DNA from 4 places in the Staphylococcus caprae genome. Region 1 is predicted to be linked to each of the others. Evidence: predicted binding sites of a transcription regulator. Region 1 holds the regulator's gene; each other region holds the start of a gene.
What was found. The regulator Rex, encoded in region 1, represses fermentation and respiration genes when NADH is low (regulators of the CRP and FNR family bind a similar motif). The targets are predictions, from matches to a motif close to TTGTGAAATATTTCACAA.

Region 1 (7,670 bases):
AAGCTAACTGCAAACGTGCTTTTTCGCCGCCGGATAAGTCATTAATAATTTTCTTCACATCTTCTTGAACAAATAAGAAGCGACCTAGAACAGCTCGTACATCTTTTTCATTCATCGTAGGATATTGATCCCATACATAATCTAAAATTGTTTTATTCGATTTAAATTCTGCTTGTTTCTGATCATAATAACCAATTTGAAGATTTGCACCAAAGGTGATGCTACCGCCAAGATTGTCTTGTTTTTGGGCAATTGTTTTAATTAGCGTAGTCTTTCCAACACCATTAGGACCAATCACAGCTATATGATCGCCTTTAGAAACTTCAATATTAATGGGTTCAGTAATAGGAGCGTCATAACCAATTTTTAAATTTTTGATGTGCATGACATCATTTCCGGTATTTCTTTCAAAACCAAATTGTATATTCGCACTTCTTGCATCAATCATTGGTTTATCTATGCGTTCCATTTTTTCTAATGTTTTGCGACGACTCTTTGCCATACCACTGGTAGATGCGCGGGTAATATTTTTCTCTACGAATGTTTCTAAACGCTTAATTTCTTCTTGTTGTTTTTCGTATTCTTGCATACGCTTTTCATAATATTGATCGCGTTGTTCAATAAATTGTTCATAATTACCTACATAACGTTTCACATCTCCAAGTGCGACGTCATAAATTTGAGTGACGATTTTATCTAAGAAATATCTATCATGACTGATAATTACGATGGCGCCTTTAAAATATTTTAAGTAGTCCTCTAACCATTTTGTAGTTTCTAAATCTAAATGGTTTGTTGGTTCATCAAGTAAGAGTAGGTCAGGCTCGTTTAACAACATTTGTGCAAGCGAGAGGCGTGTTTTTTGACCACCACTAAAATCATTAATAGGTTTATCAAAATCATTCTCAGTAAAGTTTAAGCCATGAAGTACGGTTTTAATTTTACTTTCATATTGATAACCTTCCAGTTGTTCAAAACGATTCGTAAGCGATTCATAACGTTCCATATGTTCTTTATATGTTTCTGATTCGTATTCATGTGTATGTTGTGCAAGCCAATCAGTTTCTTCCTTAATTAGACTTTCCATATTTTTGATATGTTCAAATGGTTTTGACATCTCTTCGAAAACGGTAGCCGTTGAATTAAGTGTCATTTGTTGGGTAAGATAACCTAATTTTAAATTCTTTATCTTAGAAATGTGACCACTATCATAACTTTCAACGCCAGCGATAATCTTCATAAGTGTAGACTTTCCAGCACCATTTCTACCTACAACACCGATTCTCTCACCAGTTTTAACTTCAAAGTCTACATCAGTAAATATATCTTCACCATCGAACGATTTAGAGATGTCATTAAGTTGTAAAAGTATCATTCGATTCTCACCTTTCTAATTCAATTAAATAGTTATAGACTATACATAAACAATAAGATTTCAAATTTTTTAATTTTGTGCGAATTTTTAATTGTTAAACTTTATTATTCTCCAAAATAAAATTCGCTTGCCAAAAGAGACCTTATGATTAAGCTTATAATTAACTCAATTATCTTTATTTTACAGCATTCCCGCATCACATGAAACTGGGATATTTATTTTTAAAAATCAATAATGTATAATATTTAAGTATTCATTGTAGGCAATTATTTGTATATTTAAACGCCTTACAACTTGCACGTTAAAATGTTTGAATACATAAATATATTTCATTCAAACTTTAAGGGGGACCTATGATATGCCAGAACACACTAAAATTCCTCGTGCTACATTAAAGCGTTTACCTTTGTACTATAGATTTGTAAGTACATTAAAATCTAAGGGTATTGACCGTGTGAATTCCAAAGCAATAAGTGAAGCTTTACAAATAGATTCAGCAACAATACGTCGTGATTTTTCATATTTTGGTGAATTGGGTAAAAAGGGTTATGGTTATAACGTTGATAGTATGCTTGAGTTTTTTAAATCAGAGATTAGTGAAAGTGACGAAATCAAAATTGCGATTGTAGGCGTAGGTAACTTAGGCCGTGCATTACTTACGTATAATTTCTCAATCCATGATGAAATGACAATTACTGAAGCGTTTGATATTAAAGAAGATGTAATTGGAGAACAAGTTGGTAAAGTTGTAGTTAAACATAATAATGAGATTCAATCTAGATTAGCAGCTGAAGATATCGATGTCGTTATTTTAACTACGCCTGAAAATGTAGCACAACAAGTTACTGATCAGCTTGTAGAAGCGGGCGTCAAAGGGATACTTAACTTCACTCCAAGTCGAATCAAGACACCACAACATGTACAAGTTCATCACATCGATTTAGGTATTGAACTACAATCATTATTATTCTTTATGAAAAATTACAGTAATGGCAATTAATACATTGATAAGCATCCGTCAAAGGGTGCTTTTTTGTTATGAAAAAAATGATATAGTATACATAATCATATAAAGGGGTGCGCGCAAAAATGAGAGTTGAAGCAAATTGTAGTTATAAAGCACATATACCTCAAATGTTAACTGTTCCAGGAAAATTAATATTAGATGATCATACAATAATATTTAAAGCTTATGGCAAAGATCATACACCATTTGACTTGCAGTTTGATACCGACAAAGTTGTTCGATATAAGCAATCTAAAGGTTTGTTAGGTGGTAAGTTATTCATATATTACAATGACCATGAATGGTATAAGTTTAGACATTTTTCAAAAGAGGATTTAAAAGCAATCAATGCAGTATTGAAAATAAATTAATTTCTAAAAATATAGTAAAAACCATTGAAAATCCGAGAAAAATTAGTAATTCAAATTATATGCGTATGCTTCCCTAGGGTGCCGTCTCCGTCTGTAGTCTTCGACTGGCATTTCTCCCTCGGGATTTAGTGCATATATTTTTGAAGTTTGTTGAAAACAAAGTAATTTAATCTGTATGAGCTCTAATTTTAAAAGTCAAAAAATGATAAGTTTGCAAAATTTGAATATTTCCATTATAATACCTTATTATTTATATCGGAAATAGGTGATTAAATGACTTGGATGATAATTAGTGGACTCATCGTGGGTGTGTTACTAGGATTTGTAATGCAACGTACAAGATTCTGTCTCGCAGGCGGGTTCAGAGATATGTATGTTCAAAAAAGTAATAAAATGTTCTATGCCTTACTGGTAGCAATCACAGTTCAGAGTATAGGGCTACTCATATTGACAAGCTTTGGAGCTATTAAAGTGCCGACTCATACATTTCCTGTAGTTGGAACCATTATAGGTTCGTTTATCTTCGGCATAGGTATAGTACTCGCAGGTGGATGTGCCACTGGAACGTGGTATCGTGCTGGTGAAGGACTCATAGGTAGTTGGGTTGCCCTCATCTTATACGCAGTGACTTCTGCAATTACAAAAACGGGTGTATTACTTCCGTTGATGAATGTAATCAATCGACCTACAAATGTGAATGCGAGTGTAAGTCATTCAACAGGCATTCCGAACTGGGTACTTGTTTTAATTTTAACAGTGATTACAATCACTTTAGTTGTAAGAACTTTACGTAAACCTAAGGTAATGGTGCCTAAATTAAAACAAAAGCATACGGGTATTCGACATTATTTATTCGAAAGAAGATACCATCCATTTGTTGCAGGTATTGCTGTAGGTTTAATCGCACTACTTGCATGGCCTATGAGCGAATCAACAGGCCGCCCTTATGGACTTGGGATTACGACGCCATCTGCTAATTTAATAAACTATTTAGTCTCAGGTAATTCTAAATTTATCGATTGGGGCGTACTTTTAGTACTTGGTATCTTTGTAGGTTCTTATATCGCCGCAAGAGGTTCAAAAGAATTTAAATGGCGCCTTCCTGATAAAAAGACCATTCGTAATAGTGCCTTCGGTGGAATACTGATGGGGTTTGGTGCATCTGTAGCTGGTGGTTGTTCAATCGGTAATGGCCTTGTAGAAACTGCCACAATGAGTTGGCAAGGATGGATAGGCTTAGGATCAATGATTATTGGAGTATGGTTTATGAGTTACTTTATTTTCGTTAAACCTATGAAAAGGTTGCAACAAACGACAAATAATAAATCTCAAAATAATACAGTAAGTCAACGTACTCAAACGACATAAGGAGGTTATTCTATGGTACATGAATTAGGTACAGTAGGTATGGTATGTCCATTCCCACTTATAGAAGCACAAAAGAAAATGCAAGAATTAAATCAAGGCGATGAATTAAAAATAGACTTTGACTGTACGCAAGCTACTGAAGCTTTGCCTAATTGGGCGGCTGAAAATGGCTACCCAGTAACGAATTATGAACAATTAGATGATGCTTCATGGACAATCACTGTTCAGAAAGCTTAAATTATATATGAAGTGAGGCTAGCGGAATCGTGTGATTTCGCTAGCTTTTTTGTATCGTTTCAATACAATTATATCAGTTAGAATGTTAAATAAACTTACGCCACGTGTAATATTACCTTACCGATTTTTGCGCTTCCATCAATCACTCATTATGATGTTGATAAAGGAAGTGGTAAGAATGAATATGGATGATACAATTTTCCTATTTTTATGTACATTATTAGTTTGGTTAATGACTCCAGGTCTTAGTTTATTTTATGGAGGACTTGTCCAATCGAAGAATGCATTAAATACAGTTATGCAAAGTATGGCAGCAATTGTTATTGTCACATTCACATGGATGATTATTGGTTTTTCAATTAGTTTTGACCAAGGTAACGACTGGCTTGGTGGTTTTAAATTTCTAGGTTTAAATCACGTCGGTTTTGCAATTTCTAAAACTATTAGTCCACATGTCCCTCTCGCACTTTTCATGTTATTCCAAATGATGTTTTGTACTATCGCGGTTTCGATTTTATCAGGTTCTATAGCTGAAAAAATGAGATTTATCCCTTATCTTATTTTTGTTGGTTTATGGGTAGTATTTATTTATAGTCCAGTTGCACACTGGGTATGGGGTGGAGGCTGGATTAGTAAACTTGGTGCCATCGATTACGCTGGTGGAACAGTTGTACATATTACCTCAGGTGTGTCTGGTTTAATTTTAGGGATTATGATTGGGGTAGGAAAGAAACAAGAAAAGCATACGCCTCATAATTTACTCATTACGCTAATTGGAGGTATTTTAGTTTGGTTAGGTTGGTACGGATTCAATGTCGGCAGTGCGTTCACATTTGATCAAATCGCGATGGTATCGTTTGTCAATACTGTCATCGCTGCAAGTGCCGGTGCATTTGGCTGGTTGATTTTAGAATATGCTTTGAAAAAGACAACAAGTCTATTAGGCCTTTTATCTGGTGCACTTTCTGGGCTTGTAGCCATTACTCCAGCTGCAGGTTATGTCAATTATCTTAGTGCAGTCATTATCGCTGTAATTGGTGGTATCGGATGCTACGTTGTTATCAATTTAATTAAAGTGAAATTACAATATAACGATGCGCTAGACGCGTTTGGTATTCATGGCGTTGGTGGTGTGCTTGGTGCAGTACTTACAGGTGTCTTTCAGTCTCACAAGGTAAATGATGCCGTGGAAAATGGTCTCATATACACAGGCGATTTCAAAGTTATTTTAATACAATTAGCAGCAGCGCTTGCCACTGTGGTATTCAGTGCAATTGTTACATACATGATTGCTAGAATAATTAAGTCATTTACACCATTAGCAACGACTGAAGAAGAAGACAAAACTGGACTCGATGCAATTGTTCATGGTGAAAAAGCCTACTTCTATGGTGAATTAAATAAATTTAATCGTCGTATGAAATTCTAGTCCAACATATAGAAAGTGAATCTTACTCATTTATCATGTCGGTATCATTTGAACTATCACTTATTTAAAGAGGATATATATGTGATGAAATATGTTCGAGTTAATACATACATGATAGGTGAGTTTTCTTATGAAAAATATTTCCGATATCGCTAAGTGCGTAGATGTATTTAAACGTATCGTTTCCAGATTTTTGAATGTCGATTCATTTTCCATAAAATTCTCATGATTAAAACTAAAAATCTACATCTATATACGTAGCTCATATGTTAAAATATTAAAGTTAAGAAGAAAGCAAAATGAGTTGAGAGTAGGAGTGAAAACATGGCGGAATGGACACGTGAAGCACGTTATCAACGTATAGAAGATGTTGATACAGAGACGTTTATGGAACTAAAAAAACGAGTCGATGCTTCTCCATACAGACAGACATATCATATTCAGCCTGAAACAGGATTGCTAAATGATCCTAACGGCCTTATCTATTATGATGGGCGTTATTACATATCACATCAGTGGTTCCCATTAGGAGCAGTACATGGACTTAAATATTGGTTTAATTATACCAGTGATGATTTGGTACACTTTGAATCTCAAGGGCCTATACTAGAGCCGGATACGAAATATGACAGTCACGGTGTGTATAGCGGTAGTGCCTTCGAATATAATGGTCATCTCTATTATATGTATACTGGTAATCATCGCGACCATCATTGGAACCGTGTATCTAGTCAAATGATTGCCCGACTTAAAGAGGACGGTACTGTAGAGAAATTTCCTAAGCCGGTTATACATGGACAACCAGAGGGTTACACAAGTCATTTCAGAGATCCTAAAGTATTTGAAAAGGACGGTAAACTATATGCGATATTAGGCGCCCAAACCAATAATGAACAAGGTCGATTGGTCTTATATCGTAGTGAAGATGTTGTGAATTGGACATTCTTAGGTGAGATTCAAACAGATTTAAGTCAATTCGGATATATGTGGGAATGTCCAGATTATTTCGAGTTAGACGGTCATGATGTTATACTTTTCTGCCCACAAGGGGTTGAAGCGGAAGGTGAAAAGTATCGAAATATTTATCAATCAGGTTATATGATAGGGAATTTAGTTATTGAAAATATGACATTTGACCATCAAGCGTTTCAAGAATTAGATAGAGGATTTGATTTCTATGCACCGCAAACTTTTGTGGATAAACATGGAAAACGCATATTAATTGGTTGGATGGGACTACCAGACATTGATTATCCAACTGATTCTGAAGGATGGGCGCATTGTTTAACAATTCCTCGAGAACTCACAATAGAAAATGGTAAATTAAAGCAACGTCCACTCAAGGCGTTAGAAACTTTAAGAACGAATAAAGAAACTGCTTTGGGTTATGCAAATAAATTTAATCGCAAATTGCATCCTTATGAAGGAAAGCAATATGAAATGATTATTGATATTTTGGAAAATGATGCAACAGAAGTATATTTCGAATTAAGAAGTTCAAGAAATGAATCTACACTTATTATTTATAATCAACGTGAAAATACTATTACGCTTGATCGTTCTGATAGTGGTTTATTGCCAACAAATGTAGACGGGACAGCACGCACAACTAGGTTAGATACACCTCTCAATCAATTACACATCTTTGTCGATACTTCAAGTATTGAAATATTCTGTAATGATGGGGAACGCGTGTTAACTTCAAGAATTTTCCCAAGTGAAAATGCGACAGGTATCAAAGCATCCACAGAATCAGGACAAGTTTATTTACAATTTACGAAATACGAATTAAAGAAATAATTCGATATCAATGAAGAAACCCAGCTTTCACCTCAAATAGGGAGGAGAAAGCTGGGTTTCATTATGTGTGTATTAGATTTTTTT
Region 2 (7,670 bases), 970 kb from region 1:
CGTACCAATATCGTTATTTTCGAAAGTAAGATTGTTGAAAATGACTTTACCATCAATCGTGTTTTTAGTACGTGCGACTTCTTTACCTTGTTCATCTTTAAGTACAAAGTCGAATTCATGAGCTTTTAGAGGTCGACCGATTAATTTTTTAGAGAAATCAAGACTTAAAGAAACGGGACTCACATAATATTTATTAAATTCAGTGTCATTTGGATTAACAATCACAGCTTCGTAATTTCCAGAAAGATGATTTTTAACTACATTTACTGTAACAGTCGCCACCATAGGATCATAATCAATATTCGTATCTGTTCCTTGCAATTCTTTAATTGTGTACGTATGACTACCTTCAGAATCATAAGTTAAATGATCGAATATCACTTTACCATTTTGATTAGACACTGTTTGAAGCACATGGTCACCTTCAGAAAGAGTAAATTGGAACTCGCCATTCGTTAAAGGTTTACCAGTAAGGACATTATTAAATACAAGTTTAGCTATTGCTGGTAAAGGAATATAAGTGTTATTAAACTCAGTATCCGCCGGCAATTCAGTTTTACTTATTAAAATATGTCCTTCTTTTGTAATAGAAATTTTTACATTAGCCTTCATACTATCGTAGGTAATATTCGGATTATTTCTTTGTAGTTCTTCTACTGTATAAGTGTGCGTACCTACATCACTATTTTTGAAAGTAATGTTATTGAAAATAACTTTACCATCAACCGTATTTTTAGTACGTGCCACTTCTTTACCTTGTTCATTTTTCAGTACAAAGTCGAATTCGTCAGCTTTTAGAGGTCGACCAAGTAATTCTTTTGAGAAATCAAAGCTTAAAGCAATTGGATTTACATAATAGTTAGTAAATTTAGTGTCATCAGGATTTACAATCACAGCCTCATAATTACCAGTGATTGGATTTTTAGTTACATTTACCGTAACAGTCGCAACCGCAGAATCATAATCAATATTCGTGTCTGTTCCTGGGACTTCTTTAACTGTGTACGTATGGCTACCTTCAGAGTTATAAGTTAAATGATCGAAAGTGACTTTGCCATTCTGATTTGTCGCTGTTTGAAGTACATGATCGCCTTCAGAAAGGGTGAATTGAAACTCGCCATCAGTTAAAGGTTTGCCAGTAAGAAGAACATTATTAAATTCAAGTTTAGCTGTTGCTGGTAATGGAATGTAAGTATTATTGAACTCAGTATCCGTTGGTAATTCAGTTTTACTTTGTAAAATATGGCCTTCTTTAGAAATTGAAATTTTCACAATAGCTTTCATATTATCGTAAGTAATGTTTGGATCATTACCTTGGAGTTCTTCTACTGTATAAGTATGCGTACCCACGTCACTATTTTTGAAAGAAATATTATTGAAAATGACTTTACCGTCAATCGTATTTTTAGTACGTGCAACTTCTACACCTTGTTCATTTTTCAGTGTGAATTCGAATTCATCAGCTTTTAAAGGTCGATTAAGTAGTTTTTTCGAGAAATCAAAGCTTAAAGCAATTGGACTTACAAAATAATTATTAAATTCAGTGTCATTAGGATTAACAATCGTAGCTTCGTAATTACCAGTAACTGGATCTTTAGTTACATTTACTGTAACAGTCGCCGCCATCGGATCATAATCAATATTCGTGTCTGTTCCCGGTACTTCTTTAACTGTATACGTATGACTACCAACAGAATTATAAGTTAAATGATCGAACGTGACTTTGCCATTCTGATTAGACACTGTTTGAAGCACGTGGTCACCTTCTGAGAGGGTAAATTGGAACTCACCATCAGTTAAAGGTTTGCCATCAAGAACGTTAGTAAATTCAAGTTTGGCTGTTGCTGGTAATGGCGTGTAAGTATTATTAAATTCTGTATCTAATGGTGCGATTGATGTAACGGTAAGTGCATGTAGTTCTGTATTTTCAAATTTAAGTACATTAACGGAGATTACGGCTTTCATCGGATCACTTGTCATACGTTCCTCGTTACTCGGAACTTCTTCTACATTATATTTAAATGTATGTCCAACATCTGCATTGGTATACGTAGGACGTTTGCCGTCTAAGAAGGTAAAGTTAATTGCACCTTGAGCATCATTGACACCTGTAGCAAGCACTTCTTCCTTATCATTTTTTAAAGCAAAATGAAACTCTCCATCTTTTAAATTACGTCCTGTTAAAGATTTAGTGAAAGGAATATTTAAATCAAAAGGTTGGGGTTCAACGTAATAATTTGTGAATGCCTGGTTACCATCATTATCCCCATCGTAACTATAAACCACATTTGCTTTTAACATCTCGTCTTCTTCAATAACAGTAATTGTAGCAGTTACTCGCAACGGTTCAGCATCATAATTAGGATTTAAATTTGTTTTATTTTCAGTAATTGTATAAGTATAGGTACCTGGCTTAGTAAACGCGATTTTATCAAATGTTACTGAACCATCCTCTGCATTCGTTTTTGATTGTGAAGCATCTGGAATTGTTGGTGAATGAGGGCCTGCCTCTATATTAAAGGTGAATTCACCTGGAGTTTGATTATGATCGCCCTTAATTATATTATGCACTTTTAACGTTACTTCAACTGGATCAAGCGTAGTATAGTAATAGTCTGCTGGTTTAATTCTTGCTAAAAAGTTTTGTAAGCGGAAGTTACCTCCAGAACCAACTTGAACCCCGTTAATGACTTGTTTAGGTGCGAAAAGCATACCTGCAGCGTCACCTTCACTTGCTGGTTGTATTTTAAATGGTTTCGGATAACCAGGTATATCAATGTATTCACCTAGATGTTCCATGTTTCTTTCACCAGGCTTTAACGTTTCTGCATAAACTCTCACGTAGTTAGTAGTGTCAATACCAGTTGATTTAGCGGCCTCTGACATATGGTCGATAGATAGTGTCCAAATTTCAACACGTGTTGTGCCGTCTTCGCCTACTACCTCTTTGATACGTTTGATACCACCGTTACTATTTGTAGCATCTACATATCTTAATCCTACTGGGTATGCAGATATCAATGTACCAGACATATTATCAGGACTCACAGTTTGATATAATTTATAGCCTTTAAATCTACGAACATTCGAAGCGGTGTATGTTTGTCCTCCCATACCTTGAATTGTATAATGAGCTAATTCTTGTTCAGTATGATCTGGCTCATAAGTTTGTGTATTGATATCGTTTTTATCAGCTTGGAATGTAGGATTATTTTTATTTATTACACGATAGTGCGTTGTTAGAGAAGCGGTTATCGGAATAAAATACTGAGGATCAGGAGATGTATTTCCTTCATTCGCACTATTATAAACGTCAAAAATTCTTAGACTCGTACGTTGATTACCAAGATTACCATTTTTATCACTTTTGAATTGCACTTTAATCGCTGGCACAGTTTGTTTAAATTGATTTAGAGTATGTAGAAACGTGAAATCTAGTAAGGCATATTTAGCTTTGTTAGGGTCTTGAGTTGCTACAACATGTGCCAAACTATTTTCTCCAAACGTTACTACACCATCTGCGTTGATTGATTTTGTTTCAACAATAGAATTATTTACACCGTCTACCAATTGAATAGTGATATCATCAGAGTCGTCATACGGTTTTGATAAACGATAATAATATTTTGTATGGTATGTAGTATTAAAATTTGTAAGATCTGTGATAGCAATGGTGTATTGATTAGGGTCAGGATTTGCTTCAAATACTACATTTGGCGTTGGTGTTGTATTTGAATTTTTAGGCTGTGGAGTTACGACCTCTCTATTTTTAACTGTCGCACCATTTGGATTATCCATATTAGGCGTAGCGATAGTTGCGTGATCAGTTAATACACCTTCTGAAGTAATAGGTGACGTTGTAGAACGTCGTACACGAGTATGTACTTTTTGTTTGTTCGTAGTAGACGAAGATGCAGTTGTTTGTGCATTCGTATTATCTGTTATTTGTTTAGGTTTTTCGCTAGTAATGTGAGAATCAGTTTCTTTAGTGTTAGAAGTGTTTTCAGATTGAGTCGTGTTAGTTGTTGGAGTTTGGGTTGATATTTCTGAATTTGATGACTTAGTCACTTCATTTTCCAAAGGTTGTGGTTTAGAAGTCGTATCACCTAATTGAAGTGACGTGTTATTGTGGATTTCATCTGCATGAGCTACATCTTGAAAGCCTACGAATAAAAAGGCACCTAGTAATACAGAGCCAGTTCCTATTGAAAACTTTCTGATAGAGAATCGATATTTTGTTTTTAATTTCATAGCTTGATGTCCTTTCTTAGATGAATTAAATAATTTCTTTAATTTAATTATAAAATATATAAAATAGAAAACAACTTTGTGTCTAAATTGTCATAAATATAATATAAATAGCAAAACACCGTTTACAGATAATGAGATTTCGTTATTTATAGTTAATTACTCTCTTTTTCTTCATGACGTTTTAGTGCATAATCGTTTTTCAGTAAGCCGAATTTCACGCATCTAAAAAAGTTCACAATACTACGTAAAATAAAGATAATTATTACTAACCTCAAACCGTTCAATTCGACGAACGCACTTTTAAACTTAGTAAATTTTCTTTCATATTCAATAATTTGAATCACTGTTTAACGTGAAACAATGAATATTTGTATTTTTAGAAAATTAGGTATTTTAAACGATATGTTTACAACAACCTTTAATCGATTTAAACTAAAAGTAAACGAAACGTTTCGTTTAATAATTAATTGATAAGAAGGGTTATTGTGTTTGGAATATCGATTTCTAGTGCTATTCTTCATTTCGTTATAGGTGGTCTCGCTGTCGCACTGGCATCAGTGATAGCAGACAAAGTTGGCGGTAAATTAGGTGGCATTATTGCTACTATGCCGGCAGTCTACCTGGCCGCTGTTATTGCTTTAGCTATAGACCATAGAGGACATCAACTTATTCAAATGTCTATACATTTAAGTACAGGCGCTGTAGTTGGAATTGTATCTTGTATCATTACTGTCTTTTTAACTTCTTTATTTATAGGTAAGAGAAATTATAAGAGCGGAACGATATTTGCAATTGTATGTTGGTTAGTCATTTCTGTAGCAATATTTGTAGTCAAACATATTTAATGATGGAGGCATTTAAGTAATGAAATTAGTTTTAATAAAATTTCTTGTAGGTGGATTTGCGGTATTGATTAGTTATATCGTCTCAGTCGTATTACCTTGGAAAGAGTTTGGAGGTATCTTTGCAACATTCCCAGCTGTGTTCTTAGTTTCAATGTTTATCACTGGTATGCAATTTGGCGATAAGGTTGCGATGCACGTGAGTAGAGGGGCAGTCTTTGGCATGATCGGCGTACTCTTTAGTATTTTAGCTACTTGGGGTCTTCTTCAAGCTACTCAAATGTGGTTAGTTAGTATTATTGGCGGATTTGTTGTATGGTTTGTAAGTGCATTAGTTATTTTTGAAATGGTTGAATTTATTTTCCGTAAAAGAAGGGATAAACATGGCTGGAAGACCGAAAGATCCAACGATAAATAAGAAAATTTATGATGAAATTAATCGTTTACTTGAAACAACGCACTTTAGGGACATTACAATTGATCAGATCTCGGAAAATACAGGCATCTCTAAAGCAACGATTTATCGTAGATGGAAAGATAAAGCTTCAATTATTATGGATATGTTTGTTGAACAATCTCACAAAATATTTATAGACGATAATGGCGATTTATATGAAGATTTGTTTCAATTTTTAGTGAAAATTAAAGATATTTATAAAACGAAATTAGGTAGTGCAGTTATTGAAATACTTGTCAGTCACCAACAAATCGAAGCACGTGAAATGTTCATGACTAATTATTTCAATAACAACCGTAAAACATTAAAAAAGATTATTAGCAATCATATTAAAGATGAAGAACAAGATTTATTTATAGATCTCATCTTCTCACCCATTTACTTTAATATATTAATTAAACCTGATTCTTTAGATGAAAATTACATTGAAAAGATGTTGAAAAAAATTATTCAGGCGTATAAGCCAAATTAAAGAAGTTAGAGTTATAGGAATTTTGTGAGAAAGCATGAAGGTAAGTGAATTAGGATGTCAATCCTATGAAATGGAGTTGGTGAAATGGTTCAAGGAACTATTCAATCGATAGGAGAATCCAATCGCTATAAATTAATTATATATAGCGGTAGCTTTTATATTTTAGATATCGAAAAAAATATATTTACTTACTTTTTTCCATTTATTAATTATCTGTTTCCTAGATATCTTCGAGAAATAGATCAAACGACTGCAGAAAGATTAATGACTAAACAGAAATCCGAAGTAAAAAAGTCCAATTATGTTTTTCCTATATGTTTATCCATAATAATAAGTACTTTACTCAGAACGGTTGTACATCAGTTCGACATATCAGTTAACTCAATTTTTTTGTTATTTTCAGTTATAACATCAATTTCATCAGTTTTGCTTTTGAGGCTATGGTTAAGTTATTTTAACAATAAGCATATAGAAATTAAATATAGTAATCATAAAATTAAAGCTTTGTTAATTCCGCCACGTAAATATATTTTTAAAAGTATAGGAATATTTTGTTACTTTAGTATATTGTATTGTTTGGGAATGTATGCATTTATAGTATCTAATAAATTTAATTTACTAATACTAATAGCGGGAATGATATTATTATTCATAATAACTTTAACAAATTATTTCTTGTATCCTATGGAGGAAGAAAATGTTGAAATCCATGAAATAAAATCTTCTGTTACTAAGTCACTAAAATAAGACGCTTGTTGCAGTTTGCATTTGATTTTATTGTTAACTAATTAGCATGACGAAGGTCCATAGTCGTTAAGGGAATCTAAAAACGTTAAAAATAGCTCCGAATATAGTAGTAACAAAGCAAAAAAAGTCGAACATAATGTTGGAGAAGCTGTCAATAAAATCAAAAAAGTAGTAAATCCAATGAAATGGAGCGAACATATACATAATGGAACTGGTATATACAATCTATAAAAATCCTAGGTATAAAATTATTCAAAAAGATAATCAATATTTAATGGTCGATTTAGAACAAAATTGGTGTTCTTATCTATTTCCTATGTTGAATTGGTTTATACCTATTAAATACACAAAACTTACTTACCAAGAATTTAATAATTTAGATATATTTTCAAATGGTAGTGGTGCTAGTCAAGGTATGATAACTGGTGGGATAGGTGTCATAATTAGTGTATTGTTAAGAAGTATAGTGGGTTTAATGGATATAAATATTAGTCGAATATGGACTCTAATCATGTTTTTAATTGGATTTGTTGCTGTGGTTGGGCTTCGTTTAGCTTTAAGAAAGAAGTTGAAACATCAATCGTTCAATAAGAACAGTAAACAAAAAGTAAGACTGATTCCATCATTCAAAAATTTTGCGCTTATGGTATTTTGTTACGTTATTGCAATTTACTTAGTAGTGGGATTATTTTATATAATGGTTATTAATAATGTACAAAATATTATGATTTATATTTGCTGGCTAGGAATATTTTTGGCATTTTTATTTATGAATATAGCTTCAATTTCTGATAGAAAAGTGCATGCCAAAATAATGAATTGAATGTGTAAATATAACTACAAAATTATATTAGAAGTAAAGTTCTAAACATATGAAAATAATAATCTAAAAAGAATTGTA
Region 3 (7,670 bases), 320 kb from region 1:
TTATGATTTTGGCGCAATTGCAATGTATGAGCATTATCATAGATCTTCTCCAATTAAATGGAAATATGTCTCAGGAAATACGAATGAACGGTACAAACTTATTATTTTAAGAAAGGGCAGAGGCTTAGCTGGTACTGTTATGAAAACAGGGAAACGTATGGTTATTGCAGATGTAGATATGGCATTAACTCAAGCCGAGAAAATAAAGTTTCCCATCATCTTGAATGAAGCACTAACAGCAGTAGTAGCAGTACCATTATGGCTTGATGAACAAATGTATGGTGTATTATTGTTAGGTCAACGAAATCATCAACCTCTTCCACAGACATTAGAACAACTTGATATACAAAGTCAAATTGGATTTTTTACAGAAATGAATTAGGTGATAACCATGCAAAGTAAACTAGAAGGCAGTATTGAAGCACTATTGCATAAGTACTACGATGCGACGACTGAAAAGATTGTCTTTGTGAATCATCTCGGTAAAATTATAGCGATGAATGACGCCGCTAGCGATATTTTATCTGAAGAAGATAATTATAATGCGATGACTCATGCAATTTGCAATCGTTGTGAAGGATATTCTAATGAATATGATATTCAATCTTGTGAGAATTGTTTTTTAGAAGAAAATCAACTACAGAAATCAAATTTCCAAGTATTTATGAAGACGAAAGATAATAAAGTAGAACCTTTTACGGCTACATATCAAACGATTGATTCAGACAGAGGGATTAGTGCGTTTACTTTACAAAATGTGTCTCCTCAAATTGAGAGACAAGAAAAAATGTATCAACAAAAGATGTTGCATAAATCGATTCAAGCACAAGAAAATGAACGAAAAAGAATTTCTCGTGAACTTCATGATAGTGTGATTCAAGAAATGTTAAATATTGATGTTGAACTGCGACTTTTAAAATATAAATATCAAGATGAAAATTTAGTAGACAGTGCGCAGCATATTGAGGGTTTAGTATCGCAACTCATTGATGACATTAGAAATCTATCAGTCGAATTGAGACCCTCCTCATTGGATGATTTAGGTATTGAGGCTGCCTTTAATTCTTATTTCAAACAGTTTGAAGAGAATTATGGTATTCAAATTAATTATCAATCTAATATCAAAGGTATGCGTTTTGATAATGAGGTTGAAACGGTGGTATATCGTGTGATTCAAGAAGCTGTATTAAATTCATTAAAATATGCTGAAGTAAACGAAATAGAAGTGAATATTAATAAAAGTGACAATAGATTACTAGCTGAAGTTGTAGATCGTGGAAAGGGTTTCAATATTGAGGATAAGCCTAAAGGATCAGGGTTGGGCTTTTACGGCATGAAAGAACGTGCTGAATTAGTTAATGGAAATATTAACATTGAATCTCATATTAACAAGGGAACCATCGTAACGTTAGATATACCTATATAAAAATCTTGGGGGAATTAATGTGAAGATTGTTATAGCAGATGACCATGCTGTAGTAAGGACTGGATTCTCAATGATATTAAACTATCAAGAAGATATGGAAGTTGTAGCAACTGCAGCAGATGGTGTGGAAGCATATCAAAAGGTCTTAGAGTATAGACCCGATGTTTTAATATTAGATTTAAGTATGCCACCTGGCGAATCAGGTTTAGTCGCTACAAGCAAAATTTCTGAAAGCTTCCCAGAGACAAAAATTTTAATTTTAACAATGTATGATGATGAAGAATATTTGTTTCATGTACTGAAAAGTGGTGCGAAAGGTTATATTTTGAAAAATGCGCCTGATGAACAGTTAATATTGGCTGTGAGAACGGTATATAGAGGGGAAACATATATTGATATGAAATTAACCACTTCTTTAGTTAATGAATTTATTAATCAATCTAACCAAGAAGAAGTTAATTATTCATCAGACCCATTTAAAGTTTTGTCTAAACGAGAACTTGAAATCTTGCCTTTAATTGCCAAAGGATACGGTAATAAAGAAATCGCTGAAAAGTTATTTGTGTCTGTAAAGACGGTCGAAGCACACAAAACGCATATAATGAATAAATTAAATCTTAAAAGTAAACCAGAACTTGTTGAATATGCGTTGAAAAAGAAATTGCTTGAGTTTTAAATGAGTAGAACGCTCACTTTTAAGAATATAACAAACCAAAAATAGCTATGAAAAATCGATAACGGTTTTTCATAGCTATTTGTATTTAAAGGCTGAGTCGCGACTTTCAAGAGAGGAAACTCATCTCTAGGTTCAGCACATTAATAACTCAATTTATTATAGGGAAAAAGAAGCTCTAAATCAGGGGAAATCCTTATGTTCATTTTTTCACAATCATCTTAAAATTAAATTGTAATTAGTACTGTGTCTATATCACTTATTCGCTTTTAACGACTTTTAATTTTGACCTCTTATCAGATGATAGGCGCGGTACTAATATTTGTTTACTATAAATTTTATGAAGGTGAAAACAACATGAAAAAAGGAGTTTATCAGCTTACATTACAAACGCTAAGTTTAATAGTTGGATTTATGGCATGGAGTATTATTTCTCCATTGATGCCGTTTATAACTCAAGATATTCAAATTTCGGCTAGCCAAGTATCTGTGATTTTAGCTATTCCGGTCATTTTAGGATCAGTTTTGCGTGTACCATTTGGTTATCTTACAAATATAATTGGTGCTAAATGGGTATTTTTTAGCAGTTTTATTATTTTGTTATTTCCTATATTCTTTTTGGGACAAGCACAAAGCACGACAATGCTTATGGTATGTGGCTTCTTCTTAGGAGTAGGGGGTGCAATCTTCTCAGTAGGTGTAACGGCTTTACCAAAATATTTCTCTAAAGATAAAGTAGGACTAGCTAACGGTATATATGGAATGGGAAATATAGGAACAGCGATCTCATCTTTTTGTGCACCTGTTCTTGCTGGTTTAATAGGTTGGCAAAGTACAGTAAGAAGTTACTTAATTATTATCGGTTTATTTGCAGTATTAATGTTCTTATTGGGAGATAATAAAGAAACGAAAGTTAAAGTACCTTTAATGTCACAAATGAAAGTGTTATCGAAAAATTATAAATTATATTATTTAAGTTTGTGGTATTTTATTACGTTTGGTGCTTTTGTTGCATTTGGTCTATTTTTACCGAATTATTTAGTTCATCATTTTGAAATTGATAAAGTAGATGCGGGTATTCGTTCAGGAGTATTTATTGCACTTGCAACATTCTTAAGACCACTTGGTGGAGTGTTAGGGGATAAATTTAATGCAGTAAAAATGCTTATCATAGACTTTATGTTCCTGATTATAGGAGGCATGATTTTAAGTTTATTTGATGGTATGATTCACTTCACAATTGGTTGCTTAGCGATAAGTATTTGTGCGGGTATTGGTAATGGTCTTGTCTTTAAATTAGTTCCATCATATTTCTCAAAAGAAGCTGGCTCAGCTAATGGTATCGTGTCAATGATGGGAGGACTAGGTGGTTTCTTCCCACCTTTAGTCATCACGTTTGTGACTGGTTTAACAGGATCTAGTCATCTTGCCTTTGGATTACTTGTGTTATTCGCATTGATTGCGTTAATGACAATGATTCATTTATATAAAAAGGAAAACGTCTCTAACATTTCAACGATATACGACAAATAGCTAATATATGACAAATTAATTTTACTATTTGTTTAAAATACGATTGCTTAAGCATATACATTATAACCCTCAATTCTTGATAGAGTTGAGGGTTAAATTTTATTTATTGAATTGCAATCGTTGTCGCTTTCTCGTCTTCATCGATGACTTTAGGCAATGTAACGTATAAAACGCCCTCTGCATGGTTAGCAGTAATCGCTTCTTTATTAATGTCATCGAACTTAAAATGTCTTTCTAATTCACCAGTTGAACGTTCGTTTAACTGTATTTTTTGGTTTTCATTTTTAAGCTTTTTATTGGCTTTAATCAATAATATATTTTGTTCAAATTTGAGTGAAATATCTTCCTTACTTACGCCAGGTAATTCTGCCTCTACGATATATGCCTCGTCTGTGTCATAAATATTTGTAGGGAAGGCGCTTGATGAAAATTGATTATAGACTTGTTTGCCTATGTCTTTAAACAATTCGCTAGGATCATTTTTGAAAAAATTATTATTAAAGAACTCATTACTATTCATTATACTCCACTCCTTAAAAAGTGTTAGATAATCAATTGATGATAGGACACCTAAATTTCAACTTCATTATATAAATTGAGTTGAAATAGGTAAAGCAAGAACACTTTTAAAAAAGAGGTATTTATATAAGTTTAGTAGGGATTATGAGTAAAAAAATATTTGGTTCGTACGAGAGAATAAGACAAAAGCTTACTATACATACTGTTGTTATTAAGTTGTGCCGTTTATGCCGAAGTTGAATGTGTCAAAGATTTTCAAAAAGTCTACTTTTGTCTCTTCTCTGCTAGTATTACTTTTCTAGATTTTTATCAAAATTTTTAGAAACAAAATTTTGTAAGTTCGCAATTAATTCTTTAGCTTCATCTTGATTGATATTAAATTCACTATAAACTTTCATCGAGATATCTGATAAAGTCTTTTTTATTTCTTTACCTCGTTCTGTTAGTGAAATTTGAAGATTACGTTCATCCTTCTCTTCACGGCTTCGAACGACATAGTTTTTCTTTTCAAGCTTTTTCAATAAGGGGGTCAGTGTTCCCGAGTCTAGAAATACTCGTTCACCAAGTTTTTTAATATTAAGTTTCTCATCATCTTCGATCGCCATTAGTACTATGTAACCTGTGTAGGTAAGTTCATACTCTTTAAGGTAATTCGTGTACTTCTTAATGATTTCTTTGGACGAAACATAAAATAAAAAACATAATTGTTTACTTAAATAACTATTCTCTACATACATTAAATCACTCCTTGTTAAAGTAACAATATTATGAAGTGTATGACTTGTCAAGTGCTGATTTCATCACTATAATCAAATTGTTTTAAATTAAATTTAGGGTGCAATTGAATCAAATTTATTTGATTGTAAAACTCAAACGAATATAGAAAAAGGGGAATTGAGATATGAGCAGAATAAATGATTTTAATGAAATACTTAATGAAAGAAAATCGGTAAAGGTATTTGACAGTGACTATAAAATTCCACATGAAGAAATGGATGAAATCATAATTAAAGCTACAAAGGCACCTTCTTCAGTTAATATGCAACCATGGAGAATTGTCGTTGTTGATAGTGATGAAGGTAAAGCTAAACTTAAAGATGCATTTGGATTTAATTCAAGACAACTGACGACATCATCAGCAATGATTATTATATTTGGTGATTTGCAAAATTATGAAAAAGCGGAACAAATTTATAGTGATGCTGTAGACCAACAACACATGACTGAAGAAATCAAAACGCAAATGTTAGAATGGATTCTTCCTTATTACAAAGGACTTTCAAAAGAAGGTATGAAAGATATTGTAAATATTGATAGTAGTTTAATGGCAATGCAATTCATGCTCACAGCTAAAGCTTATGGATATGATACAAATCCAATTGGTGGTTTTGATAAAGAAAATATTGCTGAAATTATCGGTTACGACTCAGAAAGATATATACCTGTGTTAGCAATTGCTATTGGTAAAAAAGCTCAAGAAGCACATAGCTCTGTTAGATTACCTGTTCATGAAATTAGAGAATATTTATAATATGAGTTTGCTATTGATGAAGTAAGATGAGAACATTTTGTTACAATATGAATGAATCTCTTTAACAACAATCATAATTAGTTCATACTTAACAAGATAAGTATAAAAGGAGTTTCTATCATGAGTAGAAAACAGGTTATTTTTAGAATTATAATTATATTAATCATTTCTCTTATTTTAGCTGTTGTATTTTTCTTTGGGCTAAAAACTTATCAAGGTCATAAAAATATTGAACTTATGGATAGCTATATTAAAGAACACCATCTTCAAGATAAAATCAAAAAACAAGAGACTTTATATAGTGCGAAAAAAGGAATGTATTATAAACAAATTGTTTATAAAGACGAACCCAATGTGACTTATGTACTTCAACCGATAAGTACGAATAAAGGTATTTTCTCTGAAGGTTTTGATAGTGAAACTAAGAAAAGTATCAAAAAAGCTAAACACAGTGATTTCGATAAAAATTATAAACCCTCTAAATAAGTAGATTTTATGACACACGATTTCAAATAAACGTTGGAATCGTGTGTTTTTTACAATATTTATTGTTTTTTCATGCGGAACCTTAAAACTTTTATTCATTATCCAAGTTAAAATTTATGTAGATATTTTAATTTTATCTGATATAATTAGGTGATGTCAGATGAAGGGGAGTTTGCATTATGGCTCTATTCAAGAGAAAAATAAGTTTACCAACGCAAGTTATTATTGCATTGGTACTAGGTGTCATCGCGGGGCTTTTATTATTTGGACAAGATAATGTAGCAAATTACATTAAGCCATTTGGTGACATTTTCTTAAATTTAATTAAAATGATTATTATCCCGATTGTATTCTGTGCATTAGCCTTATCTATTTCGAATTTAGGGGATTCAAAAAAGGTAGGAAGCTATGGATGGAAAGCAATCCTTTACTTTGAAATTATAACAACAGTCGCTATAGGGTTAGGGATTATCATAGGTAACTTGTTCAAACCAGGTTCAGGTTTAGATCCTGATAAATTACCTAAAGGCGATATTTCTAAATATCAATCTTCAGCACAATCAGCTGAACAAGCTACAACATACGGTAATCATTTAATTGATACTATCGTAAATATTGTGCCTACTAATTTATTTGAATCTTTAGCAAAAGGTGATTTATTACCAATCATCTTCTTCGCTGCTTTCTTCGGCTTAGGATTAGCTGCTATTGGTGAAAAGGCAGAACCTGTTAAAGGTTTCTTAAATGGTACATTAGAAGCAGTATTTTGGATGATTAATAAAATTTTAAAACTCGCTCCTATTGGAGTATTTGCATTTATATGTACTACTGTTATGACATTTGGCGCATCAGCTTTAATTCCGTTATTAAAATTATTAGTTGTTGTTGTTTTTGCAATGATCTTCTTTGTGGTAGTTGTATTAGGCATCGTTGCAAGAATGGTTGGAGTAAGTATCTTCTCAATCATGAAGATTTTAAAAAGCGAGTTGTTGCTTGCATTTTCAACTTCAAGTTCAGAAGCAGTACTACCAGTTATTATGAAGAAAATGGAAAAATTTGGTGCACCAAAAGATGTGACATCATTTGTTATTCCGATTGGTTATTCATTTAACTTAGACGGTTCAGCATTATATCAATCTATCGCAGCATTATTTGTGGCTCAAATGTTTGATATTCATTTATCATTAACACAACAAATCGTGTTGATGGCTACTTTAATGATCGCTTCAAAAGGTATGGCTGGCGTGCCTGGTGTATCTATTGTAGTTTTATTAACAACACTAGGTTCTATGCATTTACCAGCACAAGGTCTTGCATTAATTATCGGAATTGACCGTTTATTAGACATGGTTCGTACATGTGTTAACGTGATGGGTAACGCATTATCAACTATTGTTATTTCTAAATGGGAAAATGTTTACGATAAAGAAAAAGGCCAAGAGTACCTTAAAACACTATAAAAATTTATATCTGACATTTTTAGCGAATCTTAAAACTTTAGT
Region 4 (7,670 bases), 280 kb from region 1:
ATATAATGAGAAAGACTAAAATTGTTTGTACAATTGGACCAGCTTCAGAATCTGAAGAAATGATCGAGAAATTAATAAATGCAGGAATGAACGTGGCGCGTTTAAACTTTTCTCATGGCAGTCATGAAGAACATAAAGGTAGAATTGATACAATTCGTAAAGTTGCAAAACGTTTAGATAAAACAGTTGCACTTTTATTAGATACAAAAGGACCTGAAATTCGTACACATAACATGAAAGATGGTGTTATCGAATTAGAAAAAGGTAAAGAAGTCATCGTGAGTATGAATGAAGTAGAAGGTACGCCTGAGAAATTCTCTGTAACATATGAAGACTTAATCAACGATGTTCATGTTGGCTCTTACATCTTATTAGATGATGGTTTAGTAGAGTTACAAGTTAAAGAGATTGATAAAGATAAAGGCGAAGTTAAATGTGACATCTTAAATACTGGAGAATTAAAAAATAAAAAAGGTGTTAATTTACCTGGCGTAAAAGTTAACTTACCTGGTATTACTGATAAAGATGCTGATGACATTCGTTTCGGTATCAAAGAAAATGTTGACTTTATCGCTGCAAGTTTCGTAAGACGTCCTAGTGATGTTTTAGATATTCGCCAAATTCTTGAAGAAGAAAAAGCACATATCACAATTTTCCCTAAAATTGAGAACCAAGAAGGTATTGATAACATTGATGAAATCCTTGAAGTTTCTGATGGATTAATGGTTGCTCGTGGTGACATGGGTGTTGAAATTCCACCTGAAAAAGTACCAATGGTTCAAAAAGACTTAATTAGAAAATGTAATAAATTAGGTAAACCAGTTATCACTGCAACTCAAATGTTAGATTCAATGCAACGTAACCCTCGTGCTACTCGTGCGGAAGCAAGTGACGTAGCTAACGCAATTTACGATGGTACTGATGCTGTGATGTTATCAGGTGAAACAGCTGCAGGATTATATCCAGAAGAAGCAGTTAAAACAATGAGAAATATCGCAGTTTCAGCAGAAGCGGCTCAAGATTATAAAAAATTATTATCTGACCGTACGAAATTAGTTGAAACTTCATTAGTTAACGCTATTGGTGTTTCTGTTGCACATACAGCACTTAACTTAAATGTTAAAGCTATCGTTGCGGCTACTGAAAGTGGTTCAACAGCACGTACTATTTCTAAATATCGTCCTCATTCAGATATTATCGCTGTAACACCTAGTGAAGAAACAGCACGTCAATGTGCAATTGTTTGGGGTGTTAACCCAGTCGTTAAAGAAGGGCGTAAAAACACTGACGCATTACTTAACAATGCAGTAGCGACAGCAGTTGAAACTGGTAGAGTTTCTAACGGTGATTTAATCATTATTACTGCTGGTGTTCCAACTGGTGAAAAAGGCACAACTAATATGATGAAAATTCACTTAGTTGGCGATGAAATCGCTCGTGGACAAGGTGTAGGTCGTGGCTCTGTAGTAGGACATGCCATTATTGCTGACAGTGCAAGTGACTTAGAAGGTAAAGATTTATCTGATAAAGTTATCATCACTAATTCAGTAGACGAAACGTTAGTTCCATATGTTGAAAAAGCAATCGGTTTAGTAACTGAAGAAAATGGAATTACATCACCAAGTGCAATCGTTGGTTTAGAAAAAGGCATTCCAACAGTAGTAGGTGTTGAAAAAGCAACAAAAGAAATTAAAAATGATATGTTAGTTACAGTTGACGCAGCTCAAGGTAAAATCTTTGAAGGATATGCAAACGTACTTTAATAATCAATTTAGAGAAAACACTCTCCGACATGATGTTGGAGAGTGTTTTTTATTGAGTATGTAGAGATAGATATACGCTTGATATTAGCAAGCTCTCAATTCAGACATTTACTGCAAATACATTAAAGGAGGATGAGATCACTTATAATCTCATCCTCCTTTATGATTATTTATGCGTGTTTGCTTTCTTTTCTATATCTCAAATACATTAATCCTAAAATAAAGAACCATACAGGAGTTATATAAATGGCTCTTCTTGTATCAACATTAACAAATAATAATGCGAATACGAAGATAAAGAAAATTAAAATTGCATAACCCATAAATTGCCCGCCTGGTAATTTATAAGTAGCTTTCTTGTGTAATTCAGGATTCTTTCTACTGTAATTAATATAGGCAACGATGATTAAAGCCCATACAACCAAGAATAATACAGTAGAGATTGTCGTAACATACGTAAACACTTTTGTTGCGTCAGGGAAGATATAATTTAATAACGCTGCAATTAATAATAATGCAGATGACGCAATAATAGCTGTGTGTGGTACACCATTTTTGTTTGTATTGGAGAACGCTGGTGGCGCTTGTCTTTGATTAGATAATCCATACAACATTCTGCTATTTGAAAATATACCACTATTACAAGATGATGCTGCGGCAGTTAATACTACGAAATTGATTAAACCAGCAGCGAAAGGTACACCTATTAAAGTAAATAGTTTAACAAATGGGCTATTATCAGGGTCAACTTTGTACCAAGGAATAATAGACATGATGACTGCTAAAGCACCAACATAAAAGATTAATATTCTAATAGGTACGCTATTAATTGCCTTAGGAATTGTTTGTTCAGGATCCTTGGTCTCACCAGCAGTAACACCTATCATTTCTATTCCGACAAATGAGAAAAGTGCCATTTGGAAAGACATAAAGAATCCAGATGCTCCTTTAGGGAATATTCCGTGTTGATATAAGTTAGTTAGACTTGTGTGTCCAAATTGAGTTTTAAAGGCAAATAAAATCATAACAATACCAACAACTATTAATGCAATAATTGTAGCTATTTTGATGATAGCAAACCAAAACTCTAATTCGCCGAATAATTTGGCACTTAACAAGTTGAATGACATTAAAATAAGTACACAGAATAACGCGCTAATCCAGTTAGGAATCTCTGGGAACCAGAAACTTACGTATTTAGCAACAGCTGTAACCTCAGCCATACCTGTAATAATCCAACATAACCAATAAGTCCAACCAGTAACAAAGCCAGCAAATGGACCTATGTATTTGTTCGTAACATCCGCAAATGATTTGAAATTAGTGTTTTGAATGATGATTTCTCCCAATCCACGCATAAACATGAATAACATAAAACCTATAATGATATAGGTGAGTAATATTGAGGGACCCGTCATTGCAATTGTTTGACCAGCACCAAGGAATAACCCCGTTCCTATAGCGCCTCCGATGGCGATTAATTGAACATGACGATTGCTCAATTCTCTTTGTAAATTTTCAGCCATAAGACATCTCCCTTACTATAAGATAATATATATTATGCACTTATAAGGCTATTTATACAATTCTTTTCGCAAAAAAGTGTGAAAATTCACTAAAATGTATATTTCTTTTTTGTAATCATTCTTGATAACTAAACGAAAATATAACTACATTTTTGAAATTTAATAATTATAGTATGGTTTGAAGTTGAATTTCACGCTCTTTTAGAGATAATAACACACAAAAAGGTCAAGCCAATATACCATTTTTACATGTTTAAAGTGATTTATAATGTTTCACAAATTGTTTGAATTTAGCTATAATACTAGTTGAAAGCCATTTCATAAAGAAACAGTAAAGGGGAAATTTATCATGGCAGAATTACAAAGAGGTTTAGAAGGGGTTATTGCAGCTGAAACTAAAATCAGTTCAATAATTGACAGTCAATTGACATATGCGGGCTATGATATTGACGATCTCGCAGAAAATGCCCAATTCGAAGAAATCATTTTCTTATTATGGAATTATAGACTTCCTAATAAAGATGAACTTAAAGAATTGAAAGAGAAATTATTCGAGTACATGACTCTTAATCCAAGAGTTTACAAACACTTTGAAGAGTACGTAACTGATGATGTTCATCCTATGACAGCAGTTCGTACATCTGTATCTTATATTGCTCACTTTGATCCAGATGCTGAAGATGAATCTGATGAGAAGAAATATGATAGAGCAATTCGCATTCAAGCGAAAATTGCTTCATTAGTAACGGCTTTCGCAAGAGTTAGAGAAGGGAAAGAACCTTTAAAACCAAATTCAAATTTAAGTTACGCAGCAAACTTCTTATATATGTTAAGAGGAGAACTTCCTACAGATATAGAAGTTGAAGCATTTAATAAAGCATTAATTTTACATGCTGATCACGAATTAAATGCATCTGCGTTCACTGCACGTTGTGCGGTTTCATCACTTTCAGATATGTATTCAGGTGTTGTTGCTGCAGTTGGTTCATTAAAAGGACCTCTTCACGGTGGTGCAAACGAACGTGTTATGGCTATGTTAAAAGAAGTAGGAAGTATTGAAAATGTTGATAGCTATTTAGACGAAAGATTCGCGAATAAAGATAAAGTCATGGGCTTTGGTCACCGTGTATACAAAGATGGCGATCCTAGAGCTAAATATTTACGTGAAATGAGCCGTAAAATCACTGAAGAAACAGGTCAAAGTGAATTATTTGATATTTCACTAGCAATCGAAAAACGCATGAAAGAAGAAAAAGGTTTAATTCCAAATGTAGACTTCTTTAGTGCAACTGTTTATCACAGTATGAATATTCCTCACGATTTATTCACACCAATTTTCGCAGTAAGTCGTACATCAGGTTGGATTGCTCATATCTTAGAACAGTATAGAGACAACCGAATCATGAGACCAAGAGCACAATACATTGGTGAAAAAAATCGTAAGTATGTTCCTATTGAAGAAAGATAATAAAATCACATATAGTATTAATTGAAAGCTTAAATATACTTGGAGGTTAGATTTATGTCAGCAGAAAAAATTACTCGTACTAATGAAGGTTTAAATGTACCTAATGAACCAATTATTCCATTTATTATTGGCGATGGAATTGGCCCAGATATCTGGAAAGCGGCTAGCCGTGTTATCGATGCAGCTGTTGAAAAAGCTTACAACGGTGAGAAACGTATCGAATGGAAAGAAGTTTTAGCTGGACAAAAAGCTTACGATGAAACTGGAGAATGGTTACCACAAGAAACATTAGACACAATTAAAGAATATTTAATTGCTGTTAAAGGTCCTTTAACTACTCCAATCGGTGGCGGTATTCGTTCACTTAACGTAGCTTTAAGACAAGAATTAGATTTATTTACTTGCTTACGCCCTGTACGTTGGTTCCAAGGGGTTCCTTCACCAGTTAAACGTCCAGAAGATGTTGACATGGTTATTTTCCGTGAAAACACTGAAGACATTTATGCAGGTATCGAATTTAAAGAAGGTACTTCAGAAGTTAAAAAAGTAATTGATTTCTTACAAAACGAAATGGGTGCAACAAACATTCGTTTCCCAGAAACTTCAGGTATTGGTATTAAACCTGTATCAAAAGAAGGTACAGAACGTTTAGTAAGAGCTGCAATTCAATATGCATTAGATAATAATCGTAAATCTGTTACTTTAGTTCATAAAGGTAACATTATGAAATTTACTGAAGGATCATTTAAACAATGGGGTTATGATTTAGCTCATAACGAATTTGGTGACAAAGTATTCACTTGGCAACAATATGATGAAATTGTTGAAAAAGAAGGTAAAGACGCAGCTAATGAAGCTCAAGATAAAGCTGAAAAAGAAGGCAAAATTATTATCAAAGATTCAATTGCTGATATCTTCTTACAACAAATCTTAACGCGTCCAGCTGAACACGATGTTGTAGCGACTATGAACTTAAACGGTGACTACATTTCAGACGCTTTAGCTGCACAAGTTGGTGGTATTGGTATCGCTCCAGGTGCAAATATTAACTACGAAACTGGTCACGCTATTTTCGAAGCTACACATGGCACAGCTCCTAAATATGCTGGTTTAAATAAAGTTAACCCATCTTCTGAAATCTTAAGTTCTGTATTAATGTTAGAACACTTAGGATGGCAAGAAGCTGCTGATAAAATCACTGATTCAATCGAAGCTACTATCGCTTCTAAAATTGTAACTTATGACTTTGCTCGTTTAATGGATGGTGCAAAAGAAGTTTCAACTTCAGAATTTGCTGATGAATTAATCAAAAACTTAAAATAATAACGCTTTAATCGATAGTGTTATCAAACGGATTGGCTCTTGCCAATCCGTTTTTTTAAAGATTATGTAAATTTTTAATTTATCAATATCTTTTTGATTCAAAAGGTGATAACTTAATTAATGTTAAGGCAATATTAAAGAAATATTTTCTTAATATAACTATAAATCTATATGTTTTGTTAAGTTTATGTAAAATTGATGTGTAGCTATGTTATTTTTATTTGAACTTCAGTTATAATGTAAATGTAATAAAAAATAGGGAGGCACACCATGTCACAAAAAGTACTAGTGGTTGATGATGAACAATCAATCGTGACCTTACTAAAGTATAATTTAGAAACAGCAGGATACATAGTTGAAGTCGCTTATGACGGCGAAGAGGCACTACAAAAGGTTGAAGATGAACAACCTGAGCTAATAGTATTAGACGTCATGTTACCTAAAAAAGATGGTATTGAGGTGTGTAAATCAATTCGATCTGATAAAAATTTAGTACCTATTTTAATGTTAACTGCTAAAGATGACGAATTTGATCGTGTTTTAGGACTTGAATTAGGTGCTGACGATTATATGACTAAGCCTTTCTCACCTAGAGAAGTGGTTGCGAGAGTAAAAGCTATTTTAAGACGTTCAAAATTTGTTAGTGAAATTGAAAAAGAAGATACGGATGAGGAAGATATTATCATTGATTCCATTCGTATTCGTCCTGAATTTTTCGAAGTATATAAAGATGAAGAATTGTTAGAACTCACACCTAAAGAATTCGAATTATTATTATACTTAATCGAAAGACAAGGGCGCGTGATTACAAGAGAACATATGTTAAATTCTGTATGGAATTATGAATTTGCTGGAGATTCTAGAATTGTAGATGTACATATTAGTCACCTAAGAGATAAATTAGAAGAAAATCCTAAACAACCTAAATTAATTAAAACGGTACGTGGTTTAGGATATAAATTGGAGCGACCTAAAGCTTAATGCTAAAATTTCATCACCGTTTATTATTATTAATTAGTACGATAACGATCATCAGTTTTATTGGTTTAGGTGCGATTATTCATAATACGATTTATCAAACTTTAACTAGCAATCAAACTAGTGAATTAAGAAACGAAGCACATAACTATGTGAACCTTCTTAATCATAATAAAGGTCAAGAAATCGATAACCTTGCTGATAATCAACAAAATGTCGTTGTCATTAAGAATGCAGATGATAATCACGTCATATTCTCTTCTGGTGATAAAAGTAAAATTGATCAAAGAATTGACAATGAAGCTAATCCTTCCGATTTAATATCTAAAAAAACGAAAATCGGTATGCGCTATACTTTTAAAGAAAGTATAGGTAATAAAACTGTATACATAAGTGGTATTAATGATGAAATTATTAATCTTCAAAGAGAGATGTGGAAATACTTATCTATAATAGGCGTCATCGTGTTGTTCACAGTTTATTTAGCTTCACGAAGTATTAATCGAACATATATAAGACCTATTAATGAAGTGACGTATGCGACATCTCTATTAGCAGATGGTTATTATCATGTTCGTGTCCCTGAAAGTAATGTTAAAGAAACACGCGCAT

Region 2: a site for Rex is predicted at 4,472-4,489, ahead of JMUB898_RS12570 (DUF3147 family protein). Genes of this name have one in related genera too.
Region 3: a site for Rex is predicted at 2,298-2,315, ahead of JMUB898_RS02825 (nitrate/nitrite transporter). Genes of this name have one in related genera too.
Region 4: a site for Rex is predicted at 3,551-3,568, ahead of JMUB898_RS05955 (citrate synthase). Genes of this name have one in related genera too.

What each region holds. Positions count from the first base shown of each region.
Region 1 covers NZ_AP018587.1:955,082-962,751, forward strand. The annotation lists gene JMUB898_RS04505 (ABC-F family ATP-binding cassette domain-containing protein) at 1-1,375, opposite strand, end outside; gene JMUB898_RS04510 (redox-sensing transcriptional repressor Rex) at 1,734-2,375, shown strand; gene JMUB898_RS04515 (hypothetical protein) at 2,465-2,752, shown strand; gene JMUB898_RS04520 (YeeE/YedE family protein) at 3,026-4,120, shown strand; gene JMUB898_RS04525 (sulfurtransferase TusA family protein) at 4,133-4,357, shown strand; gene JMUB898_RS04530 (ammonium transporter) at 4,536-5,786, shown strand; partial or broken gene JMUB898_RS12855 (LacI family DNA-binding transcriptional regulator) at 5,917-6,012, shown strand; gene JMUB898_RS04535 (sucrose-6-phosphate hydrolase) at 6,111-7,586, shown strand; gene agrA (quorum-sensing response regulator AgrA) at 7,659-7,670, opposite strand, start outside.
Region 2 covers NZ_AP018587.1:2,583,512-2,591,181, reverse strand. The annotation lists gene JMUB898_RS12575 (Spy0128 family protein) at 1-4,251, opposite strand, end outside; gene JMUB898_RS12570 (DUF3147 family protein) at 4,737-5,096, shown strand; gene JMUB898_RS12565 (DUF3147 family protein) at 5,116-5,511, shown strand; gene JMUB898_RS12560 (TetR/AcrR family transcriptional regulator) at 5,477-6,022, shown strand; gene JMUB898_RS12910 (DUF443 domain-containing protein) at 6,107-6,769, shown strand; gene JMUB898_RS12550 (DUF443 family protein) at 6,975-7,592, shown strand.
Region 3 covers NZ_AP018587.1:630,829-638,498, forward strand. The annotation lists gene nreA (nitrate respiration regulation accessory nitrate sensor NreA) at 1-382, shown strand, start outside; gene JMUB898_RS02815 (sensor histidine kinase) at 392-1,426, shown strand; gene nreC (nitrate respiration regulation response regulator NreC) at 1,446-2,102, shown strand; gene JMUB898_RS02825 (nitrate/nitrite transporter) at 2,457-3,632, shown strand; gene JMUB898_RS02830 (Hsp20/alpha crystallin family protein) at 3,736-4,152, opposite strand; gene JMUB898_RS02835 (MarR family winged helix-turn-helix transcriptional regulator) at 4,442-4,888, opposite strand; gene JMUB898_RS02840 (nitroreductase family protein) at 5,053-5,682, shown strand; gene JMUB898_RS02845 (DUF3139 domain-containing protein) at 5,803-6,168, shown strand; gene JMUB898_RS02850 (cation:dicarboxylate symporter family transporter) at 6,348-7,628, shown strand.
Region 4 covers NZ_AP018587.1:1,230,684-1,238,353, forward strand. The annotation lists gene pyk (pyruvate kinase) at 6-1,763, shown strand; gene JMUB898_RS05950 (amino acid permease) at 1,934-3,289, opposite strand; gene JMUB898_RS05955 (citrate synthase) at 3,639-4,757, shown strand; gene icd (NADP-dependent isocitrate dehydrogenase) at 4,812-6,080, shown strand; gene JMUB898_RS05965 (response regulator transcription factor) at 6,351-7,061, shown strand; gene pnpS (two-component system histidine kinase PnpS) at 7,061-7,670, shown strand, end outside.